2 regions of the Alteromonas sp. S005 genome follow, and region 1 is predicted to be linked to the other one. Evidence: predicted binding sites of a transcription regulator. Region 1 holds the regulator's gene; the other holds the start of a gene.
What was found. The regulator FNR, encoded in region 1, switches genes on or off when oxygen is low (the NO sensors DNR and NnrR bind a similar motif). The targets are predictions, from matches to a motif close to TTGATCTAGATCAA.
Positions count from the first base shown of each region.

Region 2: the regulator FNR is predicted to act here: its motif matches at 7,430-7,443, upstream of trhP (prephenate-dependent tRNA uridine(34) hydroxylase TrhP).

Region 1 is NZ_JAZETN010000017.1:94,971-104,424, reverse strand. Features, by position in the region: gene ccoP (cytochrome-c oxidase, cbb3-type subunit III) at 1-779, shown strand, start outside; gene V7R55_RS16960 (FixH family protein) at 996-1,475, shown strand; gene V7R55_RS16955 (heavy metal translocating P-type ATPase) at 1,475-3,889, shown strand; gene ccoS (cbb3-type cytochrome oxidase assembly protein CcoS) at 3,891-4,121, shown strand; gene V7R55_RS16945 (sulfite exporter TauE/SafE family protein) at 4,108-4,767, shown strand; gene fnr (fumarate/nitrate reduction transcriptional regulator Fnr) at 4,813-5,553, shown strand; gene uspE (universal stress protein UspE) at 5,847-6,770, shown strand; gene ttcA (tRNA 2-thiocytidine(32) synthetase TtcA) at 7,002-7,955, shown strand; gene V7R55_RS16925 (patatin-like phospholipase family protein) at 7,956-8,981, shown strand; gene V7R55_RS16920 (DUF2987 domain-containing protein) at 9,005-9,454, opposite strand, start outside.
Region 2 is NZ_JAZETN010000013.1:22,411-31,864, forward strand. Features, by position in the region: gene V7R55_RS14400 (Rho termination factor N-terminal domain-containing protein) at 35-298, opposite strand; gene V7R55_RS14405 (hypothetical protein) at 623-1,384, shown strand; gene V7R55_RS14410 (pyridoxal phosphate-dependent aminotransferase) at 1,681-2,862, shown strand; gene V7R55_RS14415 (saccharopine dehydrogenase family protein) at 2,937-4,112, opposite strand; gene V7R55_RS14420 (aminotransferase class I/II-fold pyridoxal phosphate-dependent enzyme) at 4,250-5,479, opposite strand; gene V7R55_RS14425 (YfhL family 4Fe-4S dicluster ferredoxin) at 5,596-5,841, opposite strand; gene trhP (prephenate-dependent tRNA uridine(34) hydroxylase TrhP) at 5,845-7,341, opposite strand; gene V7R55_RS14435 (zinc-dependent metalloprotease) at 7,677-9,454, shown strand, end outside.

The DNA of each region.
Region 1 (9,454 bases):
CAATTATGTTCTACATGACCATCGTTTGGGGCTTTTTATACCTAGCGCTTTATCCTGGCCTAGGTGCGTATGAAGGTATTTTAGGTTGGAAGAGCTCTAACCAAAATATCCAGTCGCTAGAAGAGTCAGTTCAAGCGCGTATTGACGCAAAAGAGCAAGGCTATTTAGTGGAGTATGACCGTGAACTTGATTTTGCTGCTGAGAAGTTCGACCCGATCTTCGAAGCGTATGCACAAGTTCCTGTTGAAGAACTGGCTAAAGACCCAGAAGCAAATAAAGTAGGTCAGCGTTTGTTCCTACAAAACTGCTCTCAGTGTCACGGTTCTGATGCACGTGGTCAAAATGGCGGCTTCCCTAACCTAACGGACAACGACTGGTTGTACGGTGGTTCAGGTGCGAAAATCGTTGAAACTCTTACGCTTGGTCGTAAAGCAGCTATGCCAGCATGGCTAGATGCTATGGGTGAAGACGGTATCGAAGAAGTGGTTAACTACGTACTTAGTTTAAGCGGTCGCGATGTGGACCCTCAGCTTGCTGAAGCAGGTAAAGCACGTTTCGCAGCGTGTGCTGCGTGTCACGGCATGGACGGTAAAGGTAACCAAATGCTTGGTGCACCTAACCTTACCGACAATATCTGGCTATACGGCGGCAGCCACAGAGCGGTAACAGAAACGCTTACTTACGGTCGTAACGGTGTAATGCCTTCATTCAAGAAAACCTTGGGTGATGACAAAATTCACGTTGTTGCAGCGTATGTTTACAGCCTTTCAAATGATTAATGATTTAAATCATTAAATATCTTAAAAAGCCTCGTTACTACGGGGCTTTTTTTATGAGAAAATACAGCCATATAGAGAGTGCTGTGGAAGCAACTTTTGTTCACTTTTAATATGTCTCACCAACACTATATTTATCGTTATTTCCCGGCTTAACGTGTAGTTGGGACAGTAAAAATAAATATGTTGTTAGTGAAGTAAATACGAGAAAAGATTTCGATGAATAGACCCTGGTATAAAGAGTTCTGGCCCTGGTTTTTAATTGCCGTTCCCATCATTACCCTGATTATGGGTGGGGTATTGCTAAACCTTGCTATTTCTACCGAAGATAGCCTTGTAGTAGACGACTACTACAAAGAAGGGAAAGCAATTAATGCGCGTTTAGACAAAGAAGCCATAGCCCGTCGCATGAATATCACTACTGATTTAACCATTGAAGATGGCAGCATTGCGCTGCAGTTTCATTCGGGCATTCCTCAAGAAGGTAACGCGGTTAAACTAAGTTTTTATCACGTCACGCTTGAAGAACGTGATGTCAGCGTTTTACTAAGTCGAGACGCTAATGGTATTTATCGCGGTTTTATCGAAGAAAACCTAGACGGTAAGTGGCGCATATCACTCACACCTATTGATGATAGCTGGAAAATTCAAAATACCGTCTATCTGCCCCACTCTGGCAAAATGATTTTTAATCCGTAATGGCCGCGCACGATTGTTACCATTGCGGACTGCCAGTGGCAGACTCCGATGATGGAAAATTTACTACCGTCATATTAGGGCAACAACGGGATATGTGCTGCCCAGGCTGTTTAGCAGTCGCAGAAGCTATCGTCGATAACGGCCTAGAGGATTATTACCAGTTTAGAACAGAGCCTGCACAAAAATCTGACGACGGTATTTTAGAAACGTTAGATAAGCTAAAAGTCTATGACGACCCTTCCCTTCAGGAAGAGTTCGTGTTTGAAGAAGGTCAAAACAAGCAGATTCAATTAACCCTTGAAGGTATTACGTGCGCTGCGTGTGGCTGGCTTATCGAAAAGCAGTTGTCGAAAGTAGAAGGAATAAAGCAAGTCGCGGTGAATGTACAAGAGCGCCGCGCTTTAGTCACTTGGTCACCGTTTCAAATAAAGCTTAGCCAAATTCTGTCTACGCTAAAACGCATTGGCTACATTGGCTCACCATTTCACCCCGACGAACACGAAGCCAGTTATAAACGCGAACAAAAGACTTTTCTAAAAAAGCTTGGCCTAGCAGGCATTATGACCATGCAGGTTATGATGCTGATGACAGGTCTTTACTTTGACTGGTTTGGCGCTATCGAATTAGAAACTCGACAGTATTTTTACTGGGTTGCCCTTACGCTCACCACCCCGGTTGTGCTGTATTCTGGTAGCACATTCTACGTTGGTGCAGCTAAAGCGCTGAGCGCACGAACAGTTAATATGGATGTCCCCGTTACACTGGCCATCTTTGGCACCTATATCGCCGGTATTCGCTCTACCATGTTGGAGCAAGGCGAAGTGTATTTCGAATCCATTTGTATGTTCATTTTCCTGCTATTACTTAGCCGATTTTTAGAACATCGCAGTCGTCACAGAGCGGCACAGATCTCTGCCAATATGATGCAGTACGTTCCTGTTTCAGCGACTAAATTGATGCCAGATGGAAGTATTGCTGAATGCTTAGCAAAACAGCTAAAAGTCGACGATGTTGTATTGGTTAAGCCTGGGGAAACTATTCCCATTGACGGCCTAGTTACAGAAGGAAACGCGGCGGTTGATGAGTCTATGCTTACCGGTGAATTTAATCCTGTGCGCAAAACAAGCAAAAGCCCTGTGTACGGTGGTACAGTCTGCCAAGATGGTAGCTTGACCATTACGGTTACGCAAACTCTCAAAAATGCATTGGTAAATCAAATTGTAAGGCTTCAGGCAAGCGCCATGGCAAGCAAGCCCAAAGCAGCACAGTTAGCCGATAATTTTTCTCGATATTTTGTAACTGCGGTACTGTTGATTTCAGCGTTAACCTACACCTTTTGGGCCTATAACGGCAGTGATGATGCATTTTGGATAACCATTTCGGTACTGGTTGCAACCTGTCCTTGTGCATTAGGTTTGGCTACACCATCGGCGCTAACCTGCGCTATGGCGAAATTAAACAAACAGGGTATTTTGCTAAAACGCGCCGACGCCCTAGAGCAAATAACTGATATTGACACCATTGCGCTTGATAAAACCGGTACCCTCACACAAGGTAAGTTCACTATTTCAAACGCTTGGTATGCTGACGGCGTAGACAGCGACAGCGCGTTTTCCATTGCCCGCGCACTTGAATCTCGCTCTGAGCACCCTATTGCTAAAGCCTTTAACGGTGGTAAAACGCCTAGCGGCAACACCCTACACAAAGTGTCTAATTTTACAGTCACACCAGGAGGCGGAATTAGCGGTGAAATTAACGATACGCTATTTTCCATGGGCTCTGCAGCATTCAGTGTTCACGAGTCACAGCAATCATTTATAGAGGGTTGCCCCACGGCTAATGTGTTTCTTACTGTAAAAGGGCGTATCATGGCAGCGTTTGAAGTTCGTGACTCGCTGCGTGACGATACCCAAGAAACCCTCGATATATTGGCAAAAAGTCATACCCTTGCTGTACTAAGCGGCGATACACAGAAAAACGTTGACTCTCTCACCGAGCCTTTACCAATTTCCACTGCTAAAGGTGGACTTACACCAGAGCAGAAATACGAAGCGGTACAAGCCATGCAGCAAACAGGCTCCAAGGTAATGATGATGGGTGATGGTATAAATGACGCGCCTGTTCTTGCCAGCGCTGATGTGGCGATTGCAGTGGGTAATGCCACAGACGTGGCTAAAACTGCCGCCGACGTTATACTGCTTGGCTATCAGCTGCTTTCTGTACCAGAACTTATTCGCACATCTCATCAGGTGAAGCAAAAAATAAGACAAAATATTGGGTGGTCAGTGGGTTATAATATCTTGATTCTGCCTTTCGCCGTGTCAGGTCTTCTTTCGCCTTGGATGGCGGTTGTTGGTATGTCATTAAGCAGCATCATAGTAGTTTCAAACTCTACGCGACTTTTAGGCAAATAGTATGAGCATTATTTACGTATTAATTCCAATCGCCATAATCATAGTAGCTGTAGCTATTGTGATATTCTTCTGGGCGGTGAAAACCAATCAGTTTGAAGATTTAGATCGCCAAGGTTATAGCATACTGTTTGACGATGATCTGCCGCCAGAAGAAAAAAAGCTAGCTGAGCAACGCAAGCAACTTCAAGACAGTAAAGTAGACAAAAGCCAAGCGCCACATGGAAGGGATTAACTACTTCTCTGCCTTTCTTATCGGCTTAGCCGGCGGAGTTCACTGTGTGGGAATGTGCGGTGGAATTGTTGCTGCGCTAAGGATGGTATCCCCTAAAGGCGCTTCAGCACTACCTTATACCCTTGCCTATAACATCGGACGTATAGTGAGCTACACCATCGCCGGAGCAATAACCGCGGCACTTGGAAAAATTGCAGCAGACTATATACCGCTTGCCAACTATGCCCTTTCCCTACTTAGCGGAATCATGTTGCTTCTACTGGCGTGTTATTTGGGTAAGTGGTGGACAGGTTTAACGGTGCTAGAAAATGCGGGTAAAGGCCTATTTTCCAAAGTCCAGCCGCTTTCAAAACGCTTTTTGCCATTTAAGACCCCTTTAAGTGCGTTGCCTTATGGTTTTATTTGGGGTTGGCTTCCTTGCGGTTTGGTGTATTCCACGCTTACCTGGTCTCTCGCGGCGGGTAATGCGCTAGAAGGCGCTGCTATTATGTTCTTCTTCGGTTTGGGTACATTACCCACCTTGCTCGCCGCAAGCGCTGGTAGCCAATATATTGTTCGAAGTTTTCAAAACAATAACGTGAGACAAGTCATTGCAGTAATAATGGCCATATATGCGGCTTATCTTATTCATGGCGCAATCGTTTAAAAATATGTGTATTATGAGCGAGTATTCTTTAAGAGAGCATGCATTATGAGCAAAGGAAGCCAATTTTCTATACACTGTCAAAACTGTAGCTTCAGTCACTTGTGCTTACCCGTGGCGCTGAACAAAACAGAAATCGAGTCTCTTGACGATATCATTGAGCGCAAGAAACCGCTTCATAAAGGTGATACGCTCATTCAAACTGGCGATAAATTTCGTTCTCTTTTTGCAGTAAGAACGGGGTCTTTTAAGTCGTTTGTAACTAATCAAGAAGGTGAAGAACAGATTACCGGCTTCCACTTTCCTGGTGACATTATCGGTTTCGATGCATTAAGAGAGAACAAACACCAAAGCTATACCTCTGCGTTAGAAACTGCCATGGTGTGTGAACTGCCATATGAAACCCTTGATGAAATGTCGGTTCAATTTCCTAAGCTACGCCATCAAATCATGAGCTTTATGAGCGCGGAGATAAAACAAGATCACGACATGATCATGCTATTAAATAAGCGAACTGCTGAAGAGCGTTTGCTATATTTTATATCGCATCTTTCACAGCGCTTCGAAGAGCGTGGCTTCTCACACAGAGAGTTTCACCTTACAATGACTCGTAACGAAATCGGCAACTACTTAGGCTTAACGATAGAAACCATTAGCCGTTTACTGAGCCGTTTTCAGAAGGAAAACATTATCAAGGTTGACGGTAAATTGATCTCTATTTTGGATTTTGATCGGTTGAACACCAAACTTGAAGCGCTAAATGGTCCTAGCGTAGTCTGTAACAGTTAATTTATTCTTTTTTTTTACCTTAAGCGCGCTACATGCGCGCTTTTTAGTTTTAATCTTTAAAATTTCACTGTATTCCCTCATTGAGTTACGCGATACCAATTCGTTTTGCGTAAAAGCCCCCGTAGTATTCAATGTAGCCTTTTTGTTTATCAACGAATTGTTTACGCCTTGATCCAAAACAACTCACTTTTTTCCAAATGTCGTTTATAGTTAATGTAAATAGTTTATATGAACTGTTTTAAAACAATTTCGATGTCGACAGCCATACAAAGCTTTGTAGTTGAGGAGACGTTATGATTGAATGTAAACGAATTCTTGCCGTGATAGACGCGGAACGCGATAATCAGCCCGCGCTAAGCCGTGCCTATGAACTTGCTTCAAAAACAGGCGCCACGGTTACCGCTATGATGGTGGTATATGATTTGTCTTATGACATGACAACCATGCTGAGCCCTGATGAACGCGAATCTATGCGAGATGCCGTTACAAAAGAGCACGCCAAATGGCTATCTGCTCAGCTAAAAGAGCAAGGCTTCTCAGAGACCGATATTGTGGTTGAATGGAACAACCGTGCTTATGAATCCATTATCTATTTCGCCCTTAACAACCAAATCGACTTAGTGGTAAAAGCCACTAAAAAACATGACGATCTCGCCTCTGTGATCTTTACCCCTACAGACTGGCATTTAATGCGAAAATGCCCTCGCCCCGTTCTACTCGTAAAAGAACATGATTGGCCAGAAGGCGGTGAAATTATTGCCGCGGTAAATGTAGGGACTGAAGATGATGAACACGCTGCACTGAACGACAAGCTTACGATAATCGCTAACGACTACGCTTCTTTACTCAAAGGTAAGGTTAATTTAGTAAACAGCTACCCTTCAACTCCCCTAAACATTGCCATTGAAGTCCCAGAGTTTGACCCTGACACGTATCACGATGCGGTAAAAAACCATCATGCTAAAGAAATGCGCAGTCACGCACTGAAGTACGGTATTCCTGAAGATAAGTGTGTGGTGAAGGAAGGCTTACCTGAAAAAGTCATTCCGCAGGTCGCAGAAAAGTTAGATGCAGAGCTTGTAGTTATTGGCACCGTTGGCCGTGTGGGTATTTCGGCAGCGCTTATTGGCAATACTGCAGAACACGTTATCGACGAACTAAATTGTGACGTGCTTGCTATCAAGCCGGATGGGTTTGAATCACCGTTAACCGTGTAGAACACCCGCTAGCTTTGCTAAAACTTAGCGATACAACGTATCAATCCCTAACGGGTTGATACGTGGTTTTCTTCACAAAAGTGATATTTTCAGTACATAATCGCGGGGGACGATGATTTACGCTCAAACCAATTTTTAATCTCGCTCGATAAATTTAAGCTCACAGCCGTAGTCGCGAAAAGGCGCTTTAATGTATAATGACGTCTTTATCACAAACCAAGCTAGTTAATTATGAGTTTAGGCACAAGCAGTGCTGACGCGCCGACGTTAAACGCCGCGAAAAGTAAGCAAAAGTACAACTTCAACAAACTTCAGAAACGACTTCGTCGCAATGTGGGTAAAGCCATTGGCGATTTCGGTATGATTGAAAACAACGACAAGGTCATGGTGTGTTTATCTGGCGGTAAAGACAGCTATACCATGCTAGATATTTTATTGTTTTTAAAGAAGATTGCGCCTATTCATTTTGATATTGTTGCGGTAAATCTTGACCAGAAGCAGCCTGGTTTTCCTGAACATATTTTGCCCGAGTACTTAGACAGCATTGGCGTTGACTACAAGATTGTAGAAGAAGACACCTACTCTATTGTTAAAGACAAAATTCCTGAAGGCAAAACGACTTGTTCGCTTTGCTCTCGTTTGCGTCGTGGTATTTTATACCGCACTGCGAAAGAATTAGGCGCCACTAAAATTGCATTAGGTCACCACCGCGACGATATGCTTGAAACGTTTTTCCTAAATATGTTTCACGGGGGCAAGCTTAAATCTATGCCGCCAAAACTGGTTAGCGATAACGGCGAACATATTGTAATTCGTCCTTTGGCTTACTGCACAGAGAAAGACATTGAAAAATACTCTCAAGCTGCTGAGTTCCCGATTATTCCTTGCAACCTTTGTGGTTCACAGGAAAACCTACAGCGCCAGAACATAAAAGCGATGCTACAAGATTGGAATCGTCGTTTCCCAGGCCGCATTGAATCCATGTTTAGAGCGCTTCAAAACGTGGCCCCTTCACACCTTGTAGACAGTAACCTTTATGACTTTAAATCGATTGCCACTCAAGACGGTCCCGTTGAAGATGGTGATATAGGATTTGATGAGCCTTCTTTTACTGCTGAAAGTAGTGTAGATCTCAATGATGAAGATAACGCTATTGAAGTAATAAACATTATGGAACCAAAGTAAATGAAAATTGGACTTGCGTTAGGTGCCGGTGCCGCAAGGGGCTGGACTCACATTGGCATAATTGAAGCATTGGAAAAACTTGGCGTTAAAATTGACGTTGTTGCTGGTTGCTCTATTGGCGCTTATGTTGGTGCTGCCTACGCGAGTGGCAAACTAGAAGGTTTAAAAGAATGGGCCTGCTCTCTTAGCGACTGGCAGGTACTTGCGCTTATGGGAGTTGGGCTTAGGCGCGGTGGCATCGCTAGCGGCCAAAAAGTTTTCGACAAGCTTGCTAGCGAGTTTTGTGTCTCCTCCTATGAAGACATGCTTAAACCTTTCGCAACAGTTGCTACTGACCTATATACAGGTCGAGAAGTAGTGTTCAATTCAGGCCCAATTGGCGATACTATCCAAGCATCTTGCGCTATTCCCGCACTTTTTGCACCCGTCGCGCATGGTGATCGCTGGCTGGTAGATGGCGCAGTGGTTAACCCTGTACCGGTTAACTTATGCCGCCAGTTGGGTGCGGATTTTGTTATAGCGGTTAATCTTAACGCCGATTTTCGCCCCCTTCGTTTGGAAAAGCTAAGGCAAGACCACGAAGAAAACCAACGCAAAACAGAAGACTTTTTTACTAAAAGCCAAAACGTATTACGTCAATGGTTTTCGCCTGATAGCAAGGAAGACAAAGCTTCAGAAGTCAATAAAGAACAGCTTGAAGTAAACGCTTCTGACGGTGTGAATACCGAAGAAAGTATTGCGTCTGACGTTATTGAAAAGGTCGAAGAAGAATTTGCCGAAGTGCCGGCAAAGGTGAATAAGGGAACCCCTCCTGGGATTATGAGCGTAATGAGCAGTTCACTTGAGATACTTCAAGCCCGCGTTACCCGCTCGCGCTTAGCCGGCGATCCGCCGGATATACTTATCGAACCTCAACTTACCGATGTGGGTATTATGGAGTTTCATAGAGCAGAAGAGTTATGCGCGAAGGGCGAAGAAACCATCGCCCGTATTGCAGAGCAGATTAGGTATCAGTTGCTAACCTGATACCTAATTTATCAGTAGGTGGGTTAACTAGAAGCCATGGCGGTAACACGCAGCGGCGCGTGTGGCAGCGTTAAGCCTTTCGCGTCGTTGATCCACTCTTGTTCTAAATGCAGAACACCATTGTTGATTTGTACACCCTGCGGCGTAACGAAATCTAAATTTTTGTCTTCAAACTGAATCATTAAGCCCTTCACCGACGGCATCATAAAAGACAAAAAGCTTCCCATTTCATTGAAAAAGGCTTCATACTGTTCATACAAGAAAGTGAGCTCTTCTTTTTTGTAATACTGTTTTAGGTACTCGGGCTTGGTTTCAAGCTGCACCGACATATCACAAACGTTCGCACGTTCGTTTAAGTCGATACGTACCAGTGCATTAGCCAGTTTCAGTGCTTTTTCAGTGGGTACGGTAAACCGTCCTTCATCAGTAACGTCTAGAGGCATTGTTTTTTTATCGGTAACGATAGATGCACC
Region 2 (9,454 bases), on a different contig from region 1:
AAGACCAGCCCTATAAGTGATGCTGTACTCGGCACTAGTGGTTGCGTAGCGCGTCGATTAGCTCGTCTTTGTTCATGTTTGAGCGGCCTTCAATACCTACCTCTTTTGCTTTTTGGTAAAGCTCATCTTTAGTGCGGTCCTCGTATGGTTTGCTTTTTCCGCCATCTTTAGAAGGCGTTTGTTTGCTGTTCGCCTGTGCATTCGCTATTCGCGCTGACTTCTCCTTGCTGTAGCCTTCATCGCGAAGAGCCTCGTAAGTATCGTCGTTTTTGATTTGATTACCGTGATCCTTAGCCATTTTAAACTCCTGTTTAATGGTGATAACAAAGTTTTGTACTTTAGTTGTCGTATTAAAGTTTAAAGAATCATGCGGAGGACACTCTGATAAATACAATTCGTTACATGATGTATCCATTTGTATCTCAAACGATTATTGCTTTGCTTTTTTGCTTCGTGAAATTTAAAAAATATCGAAGCTTATAGTGCTTTTCGAGTGTCGGAAAAATTTACAAAAATTTAGAAAAAAATTATAACCTTATGAAAAATATAAAAATAAAACATGGATTAGGATTTGCTTATATCTCGCAGCAATTAAGCTATTAAAATTAAAAAAGGAATTAAAATGTATTTTAGAAATGTATGCCTTTCATTAGCGCTCATAGGGCTAGCATCGTCAGCATCTGCTGGTTTGATTATTGAAACCGATGCTCAAAACAGAACGATAATTAGCTGGACTGGAAGTTGTTCTGATTGTTTAGGCACAAAGGGTGACGATAGTTTTTCAGATCCGATAGATGTATCAGGTAACATTGTTGTAGATGGCTTCACTTATGGCCAAGACTTTCGTTTTAATTCGTCTAACCTCTATTCATTTCAATACGATGGCCCATCAAATCACGTAGACAATTTGATCATATATAACGCGGGGTATTCCTCTGACGATGCTTGGATAGATAACTCTGACGCAATATTTAGTGACATTGAACGCACTGAGTTTCTTGCAACAGTAACTGGTACGGTTCCACCAGAGGGCTATTATGCTGAATTTGGCGAAAACTTGACCGTATCGGGTAAAATTACAGGTAATTTAGAAAGTTATTTCTTATCAATATCTTTCGATACTTACGTTCCTGTAGACCCGTTGACAGGCGAATATATTAAAATGGGTACATTAGTCAACACAGGTGAAGAAGCTCTTCTTACGTTGATTACGTTTGATTTAGAGTTTTTCGATGATGGAACTTGGTATATCACGGCTAATGACGAGGCTTATGATATCGGCCGAAACGCACAACTTTCAATTGCCCAGGTTTCTGAGCCTGCAACGTTTGGTATCTTTTTGTTGTCTCTAGTCGCTTTCTCGAGAGCTAGACGCGCTAAATAAACCGTCTCAAGCATCGTCTTGTTAAAGACAATTTGTTAAAGCGTGAGTCTTCACGCTTTAACCCCCTCCAGTTTGTTTAAAAAATGTCATTCATCGCAAACGCTCAAATGCTCAAAATATCGCTGCACCGCAATGTAACGGCTTAAGACGTTAAAACTTCTTGTATTGTCAATTTTAGTGCGTTTTGTGCACGTAAAAAGTGCAATAGTGTCAATGAGTTAGCATTTTTAGGCTATTGCGCGTTTAAAATTTAGCCTTTAGTCTAAAGACATTGTAGATAGAAGGCTGAGCGAAATATGAATAAAAATGTACAACAAGCCACGGTGAATTCGTCACGTCGCAATTGGTTAAAATCAGTGGGTTTAGGGGCTGGTGCAGTGGCCCTGACGACGAGTGTCGACAGTATTATGGGCAACCTGCGTGCGGCGGGAATGCCTACCGAACATTTTCCCTCGGCTACACCTAACGTGAACGACGGTCTTATTCGCTTATCGTCAAATGAAAATGCCTTTGGACCTTCGAAAAAGGCCGCTAAGGCAATGCAAAGCGAGCTTTTAAATCTAGCGCGTTATACCGATGCTACGGTTGAAGTATTGGCGCAGAAAATTGCTGAGCAAGAAGGCGTATCTGCTGACCAAATCGTTATCACAAACGGTTCTTCACCTATTCTTTTTGGCTATGCCGACTGGATCACGAAAAATGGTAATAAGCTAGTAACGTCTATGGCAACCTATGAAGGTGTACCACGAGGCGCTGAATTTATGGGGGCAGACGTGACTTACGTGCCCCTTGCTAGTGACATGACTTTCGACCTAGACGCCATTGAAGCGGCAGTAACTGAAGATACAACCGCAGTTTATGTATGTAATCCAAACAATCCAACGGGCAGCATGGTAGATGCGGCCAAACTTACGGTTTTTGCAAAACGCGTATCGAAGAAAGCGCAAGTCTTCATTGATGAAGCCTACATTGAAATGTCTGATGCTTACCCGGCTAACGTGCAGTCGAAGCTAGTAGCAGAAGGACATAATGTAGTAATTTGCCGGACATTTTCGAAAATTCATGCCATGGCAGGCCAGCGTCTCGGTTACGCCATTATGCCTGCTGTGCAAGCAAAAACGATGGGCGGAATGTTGCGAATGGGTGGCGTAAACTACTTGGCACTGGTTGCGGGTATGGCTAGCATGGATGACCACGCGAACCTAGACACCATGCGCTCACGGATTAAAACTGAACGTGATAAGTTAGTAAAAGCTGCTAAAGAATTAAAACAGCCATATGCGCCGAATCCACAAGGAAATTTCATTTACATGGATACGGGTATGCCGCACGACAAGTTCGCGGAAAAAATGAAAGCTCAGGGTATAAAGGTAGTAGGGCGCACCTGGCCGGGTTACGATTCATGGTCGCGAATAAGTGTGGGTACGCCTGCAGAAACCGATGCCTGCGTTAAAGCATTAAAAGCGGTACTCGCTTAAAAAAGAACAATAACACCTAGCGCAGAGAGAAAAGGCTGAACGCAAGTTGTGTTCAGCCTTCATTTTTTGAATCGCTATTTCTCGATAGCAAACGTTAAGCCTGCTTTTTCTTCTAAACGGCGGATAAGCTTGTTACCAAGTGCTGCCGCAGGTGTAAAGAAACCACCAGATAAACTAACGTCTTTGCACAAGCAAAGGGCAGATTCTGAAATCATTTTACTGGTAGAGCCGTAACCTGGATCCTTGTCGCCTTTTACCGATACGGCTAGCATATCACCATTGGTAGCGGTACCCACAAACATGACATCGTAAAAGCCATTTTCGCGCTCTTCTTTGCTCGGGCCTTCACCTGGTTTAGGGCCATCATCACTTGCAAGCGACTTATCTTTGGCAACGTGATTCGCCATGGCTTCACCTTTCTCACCTGGGCCAGTCATCATCATTTCATCATACTGAAAGTTTTTACCGTAAGCGTAGCCTGCTAGGTAGTTAGAGCGGTGTACGTTCTTAGTATTTATTGCCGCCATAATAAATGGTGCAACCCATGTGCCTAACTGCTCATCGAAGTAAGGTTTGTTGCCATCGGGCTGTGGCTGATTTGACGCGCCATCGGTTAATGAGTGCGGATTAATAAGCGCAGCCATGACAGACTTATCTTTGTGCGCAGCCGCCATGGTCGCTTTTAAACTGGCAGCCGTACCGCCAGAAAACGTGCCCTGCATTTTGCGTACACGACCTTTTACATATTCAATGACATCGCCAGTTTGCTTTTTGGCATGTTCTTGAAGGTAGTGCACACCAAGGTCAAAAGGCACAGAATCAAAGCCACACGAGAACACAATGTTTGCGCCGGTTTCTTTAGCTTTCGCTTCGTACTTGTTGATCATTTGGTGCATCCAGGCAGGCTCACCGCAAAGATCTGTATAGCCGGTGCCGTTATCGACACATGCAGAAAGTAACTTTTCGCCGTAAATTTGATACGGCCCAACAGTGGTAAGTACAACGGCTGTGCGCTTTGTCATTGCGTCAAGTGCATTGGCATCGTCACCGTCGGCTACAATACTCGCAACGCTATCGCTAATGCCTAGCTCTTGTTTAACATCATTAAGTTTTGCTTCGTTACGACCTGCCACTGCCCATTTAACATTGCTGTCACTGCCATACTGCGCTTGAAAATACTCAGCCACTAGTTTGCCCGTGAAGCCTGTAGCACCGAAGATAATTACATCAAATTCCCGTTCGTTACTCATTGTTTTGTCCTGTTTTATTTCGTTTCGACACGTGTCATTAATATGCGTTACCCAATATACGCACAAGCACACATATCTATCATTTTTTTCGGTAATATTTGTCTATTCACGAAATTAAACAGTGAGTATAAAAAACGTTAGCTTATTGACTCTACAAACACTGCTAGTCGCGACAGGCCTTCCTTCAAGCGTTCAATGCTAGTGGCGAAAGACAGCCTTACGTAATGGTTGGCATTGTGCTCACCAAAATCATTACCCGGAGTAAGCGCTACATGATGTTGTGAGAGTAGGGCATCACAAAATTCAATTGCACTTAGCCCTGTGTGCTTAATATTGATGTAGCCGTAAAACGCACCGTCAGGCTTTGCATCTAAACCAAGCCCCATGTTTTCAAGTGCACTAAAAACAAGGGAAGCACGCTTTTCCAGCGTATGGCGGTTTTGCTCGCACTGCTCCAGCGACTCAGGCGTAAAGCACGCAAGGGCGGCCTTTTGCGAAAGGGTAGAGGGGCAAATAAACAAATTCTGCGCGAGTTTTTCAACGATGGGCGTCATCGCTTCAGGTACCACACACCAGCCAAGACGCCAGCCGGTCATGCCAAAATATTTGGAAAAACTGTTTATTACGACCACTGTTTCTTCAAGCTGTGCATTGGCAAGTACGGTTTGAAGTTTGGTATTAGTGCCCAGGGTCGATTGGGAAGCGAATGCATCATCGCGAATATCAAGATCAGCCGAAAGCGAAAGATCTAAGTAAATCTCGTCAACAATTAAGAAACCACCTTGGGATTTGCAGTATTCACCAATTTTAATCAGTTTTTCTGCATCTATAACCGTACCTGTAGGATTGGCAGGTGTGGCGATAAGTACACCTTTCGTGTTGTGCTTCCAATTATCGGCGACACTTTCCGCGGTTAGCTGAAAGTTATCTTCGCTGCGTGTTGGCACCAGCGTTACCTCTGCGCCAAATGCGTTTAAAAAACGTCGATTACAGGGGTAAGACGGGTCTCCCAATATCACGTTGTCGCCTGGTTCAACCAAGGCAGCACTTGCCAAAAGTAAAGCGCCAGAAGCCCCAGCGGTCACGACCACTCTAGAAGGGCTTACCGCTACGCCATGTTTAACATCATAAAAGCGTGCAATGGCTTCACGTAGTTCAGGCATGCCCAGCGCCGAGGTATAGGGAAAAACTGGGGCATTTAAGCTTTCTTTCATTGCGGCGAGCACTGCCGCGGGTGCGCCGAAATCAGGCTCGCCTAAATTAAGTCTTATAACATCTTTACCTTGCTGTTCTAGTGTCGTGGCTTTTTCGCCATAGGCCATAGCAAGAAACGGAGAGATCGCCGTAGCGCGAGAGGCAAACTTCAAAATAAACCCCTTATTAGTAGTGCCAATTCAAACTTTACCGCAATTAGGGACCACTCTTGGTTATGATTCAAGGGAATTCTTCGAGAAGTACAATTAACTCGCTGAATTACTTTTTGCTAACTGTTTAAACGAACAAACTTTTCGGCCAACTCGTCTAGTGACTCTTTATTGTGCGGGTCGGGCTTAACAACATCGATTGGGCATACCGCTGCGCAAGTAGGCGCATCGTAATGCCCTACGCATTCAGTACAGCGCAAAGGGTCTATTTCATACACTTTATTGCCCATACTTATAGCGCCATTAGGGCATTCTGGTTCGCACATGTCGCAGTTAATGCAGCTATCAAGAATAAGCAGTGCCATACATCATGCCTCGCTCACGTTTTCGGGTGTTACTGCATTTGGTGCTTTTCGAAATGGATTGCGGGTATCAACGCCTTCATCTAGGTTTCGCAACAGTAGGGCAAAATTTAAAGATACATCGCTAGGTATCGGTATTCTTACTTGGTGTCCTGAACCTTTAGCATCTGTAATAGGATGGTTGTTCTTATCCAGCATTTCATTAAGAGCAAAGGTAACGTTGCCGCTTGGCGTCATCAACTCAAGCGAGTCACCTACACAGAATTTGTTTTTGACGTTTATAATTGCATAGCCAGACTCTTCACAACGATCAATCACTTCACCAACAAATTGCTGTTTGTCGCTGACTGAGTGCCCATACTCATAGTTCTGATACGCGTGGTGCGCATGGCGACGCAAGAAACCTTCGGTATAACCTCGATGAGCTAAAGTTTCCAAGCTTCCCATTAATGCACTATCAAAAGGCTTTCCTGCTACCGCGTCGTCAATTGCTTTTCTATAGACTTGAGCGGTTCGAGCGCAGTAGTAATGTGATTTAGTGCGGCCTTCTATTTTTAAACTATGCACGCCCATTTGGGTTAACCTGCCAACATGTTGCACGGCACGCAAATCTTTAGAATTCATAATGTAGGTGCCATGTACGTCTTCAAAAGCGGGCATCAGTTCTCCAGGCTTTTCCTTTTCTTCTAACATAAACACTTGGGAGCTTGGCGTGCCTTCACCAAGGGTAGGAATTACCATTTCAGGCGCTGTCCCTTTTTTATCAACTTCGGTGGGTTGAACGATATCTCCAGTTTCATTTTCCTCGCCTGCCTTAATATCGTAAGACCATCGACAAGCATTGGTACAAGTGCCCTGATTCGGATCGCGTTTATTCATATATCCAGACAATAAGCAGCGGCCCGAATAGGCCATACAAAGCGCGCCATGCACAAATACTTCCAATTCCATGTCTGGAACATGTTCGCGAATAGTTTCAATTTCTTCCAAAGAGAGCTCTCGCGACAAAATAACGCGCTCAATACCTTGTGTCTGCCAAAACTTCACCGTAGCGTAGTTCACCGCGTTGGCCTGTACACTTAAATGAATAGGCATTTCAGGAAAGGCATCGCGCACCATCATAATAAGCCCTGGGTCTGACATAATTAACGCATCGGGCTTCATAGCAATTACTGGTGAAATATCTTTTAAGTAGGTATCTAGCTTACTGTTGTGCGGAGCAATGTTGCTTACTACATAGAACTTTTTACCTAAAGCATGTGCTTCTTCTATGCCTATCGCTAAGTTCTCAAAGCTGAATTCGTTATTTCTTACGCGAAGTGAGTAACGTGGCTGCCCAGCATAAACAGCATCGGCGCCATAGGCAAAAGCGTAGCGCATGTTGCGTAAGCTACCGGCAGGTGCAAGCAGCTCTGGCGCGTTTAACGTTTGGTGTGGCAATGTTGAAGCCGAGTCTTCACGTAGATTAGAAGAGCTGCGATTAGGTGATAATTTTGAAGTCATAGATAAAAAACCGCTACTAGACGCTTTAAACAAGGCGGCGGATTTTATAAGCCGTAAAATACCTCTACAACCCAAACAAAGCTTGGTGTTGACCAAGATCAAACAATTTGTTGTCCCTTATGTTTTTGAACGTTTAAACGGCAGTTGAGCAGAGTCAATGCCAGCTGTTTTATTTCATATAGTTGCGTTTTTAGTACGTTACCTTCGGTTATAAAAAAGCAAGCCCGTTCACAGATAAATAACAAGCAAATAGAGCACAATAAACGATGAACTACCATGGGCAAAACCCACCACATAGGGTAGGCTAGAAATTCACAATAATAAGGACTAACTGCATGCTGCAATTGAACATTTTTCATAAAGCGGCGCGACAAGTAAGAGCATCGGCTAAATCGGCCATTGCGATTACGGTATTATTTGTCGTGTCTACGTCTTCCGTATTGGCTGCACTGCCAAGCATTGGTGAATTCACCAGCGATATGATTAAAAAAGATGGTTTAATTCCTGTTTACTATGACGATGAAAACGACAAAGTTTACTTGGCGGTACCAACAGACAACGCCGAATACCTGTTTCAAAGTAGTTTGCCGTATGGCGTAGGGTCTAACGATATTGGCCTTGATCGCGGCCAGTTGGGCGATACGCGCTTGGTCAGCTTTGAAAAATTTGGCAACAAGATTTTATTAAAGCAGCACAATACCAAATACCGCGCGGCCCACGGCAGTGACGCCGAAAAGCAGAGTATCGATGAAGCCTTTGCTGATTCGGTTATCGCGGGTTTCACGCTGGTAGCAAACAGCGACGGAGCTAGCCTCATCGACTATACGCCTTTTCTGTTAAGCGATATTCACGGTATAGGAAACCGTATGGCACGCACCAAGCAAGGTAGCTTCAGCGTTGATAAAATGCGAAGCGGCGTGTATTTACCTAAAACCAAAGGCTTCGAAAAGAATACTGAATTAGAGTCTTTAGTCACCTTTGCAGGTAAGAAGCCAGGCGAATACATACAGCAAGTTACGCCCGACCCAGAGAGCGTGACGGTTCACTTGCATCATTCGTTTGTGGCACTGCCTGACGACAATTACACGCCCAGAGAGTACCACCCATACTCTGGCTACTGGAAATTCAGTTACTTTGATTATTCAACGCCTATCAGTGAGCCTACCGAACAGCGTTTTATTACCCGCCATCGTTTACACAAGAAAACCCCGCATGCTGCAATGAGCGAAGCAGAAGAGCCTATTGTGTATTATTTAGATCCAGGTATTCCTGAGCCGGTGATGACCGCGCTCAAAGAAGGGGCGAGCTGGTGGAATCAAGCCTATGAAGCCGCAGGCTACAAAGATGCGTTTCAGGTGAAAGTATTGCCCGAAGATGCCGACCCAATGGACGTGCGCTATAACGTAATCAACTGGGTACATCGCGCAACGCGCGGTTGGTCTTATGGTTCGTCGGTTGTCGACCCGCGCACTGGTGAAATTATCAAAGGTCACGTTACGCTCGGCTCATTGCGTGTAAGACAAGATTATTTAATTGCCCTTGGCCTAACCAGTCCTTTTAAGGACGGCAGCACCGACACCACTGCGCAGCAAGAAATGGCTCTAGACCGCATTAGGCAGCTGTCGGCCCACGAAGTAGGGCACACATTGGGTATAGCGCACAACTTTGCGGCAAGCGAAAATAACCGTGCATCGGTGATGGATTACCCTCATCCCAAAATAAGCATTAAAAATGGCAAAATTAGCCTAGAAGGCGCGTATGAAAAAGGCATAGGCGCATGGGATATTCACGCCGTAGCGTATGGCTATCAAGACTTTGCCAGCGACGTAGAAGAAGCCGAAATCTTGGCAAAGATTATCGTAAAAGGCCGTAATGAGGGCTTAAGCTTTAAGTCAGACCCCGATACCCGCAGTAGTCGTCATGCATCAGCAAACGGTCATATGTGGGAAAACGGTAGTAATCCGCTAGATGCCTTCGATGAAATTTCACAAGTACGCGAACTGGCGTTAGCCAATTTAGGTTTAGACACCTTAAGCCCAAACAGCAGTTTATCCTCGCTTGAAAATGCTTTAGTGCCTATTTACTTACTCCACCGTTATCAGTTAGAAGCCGT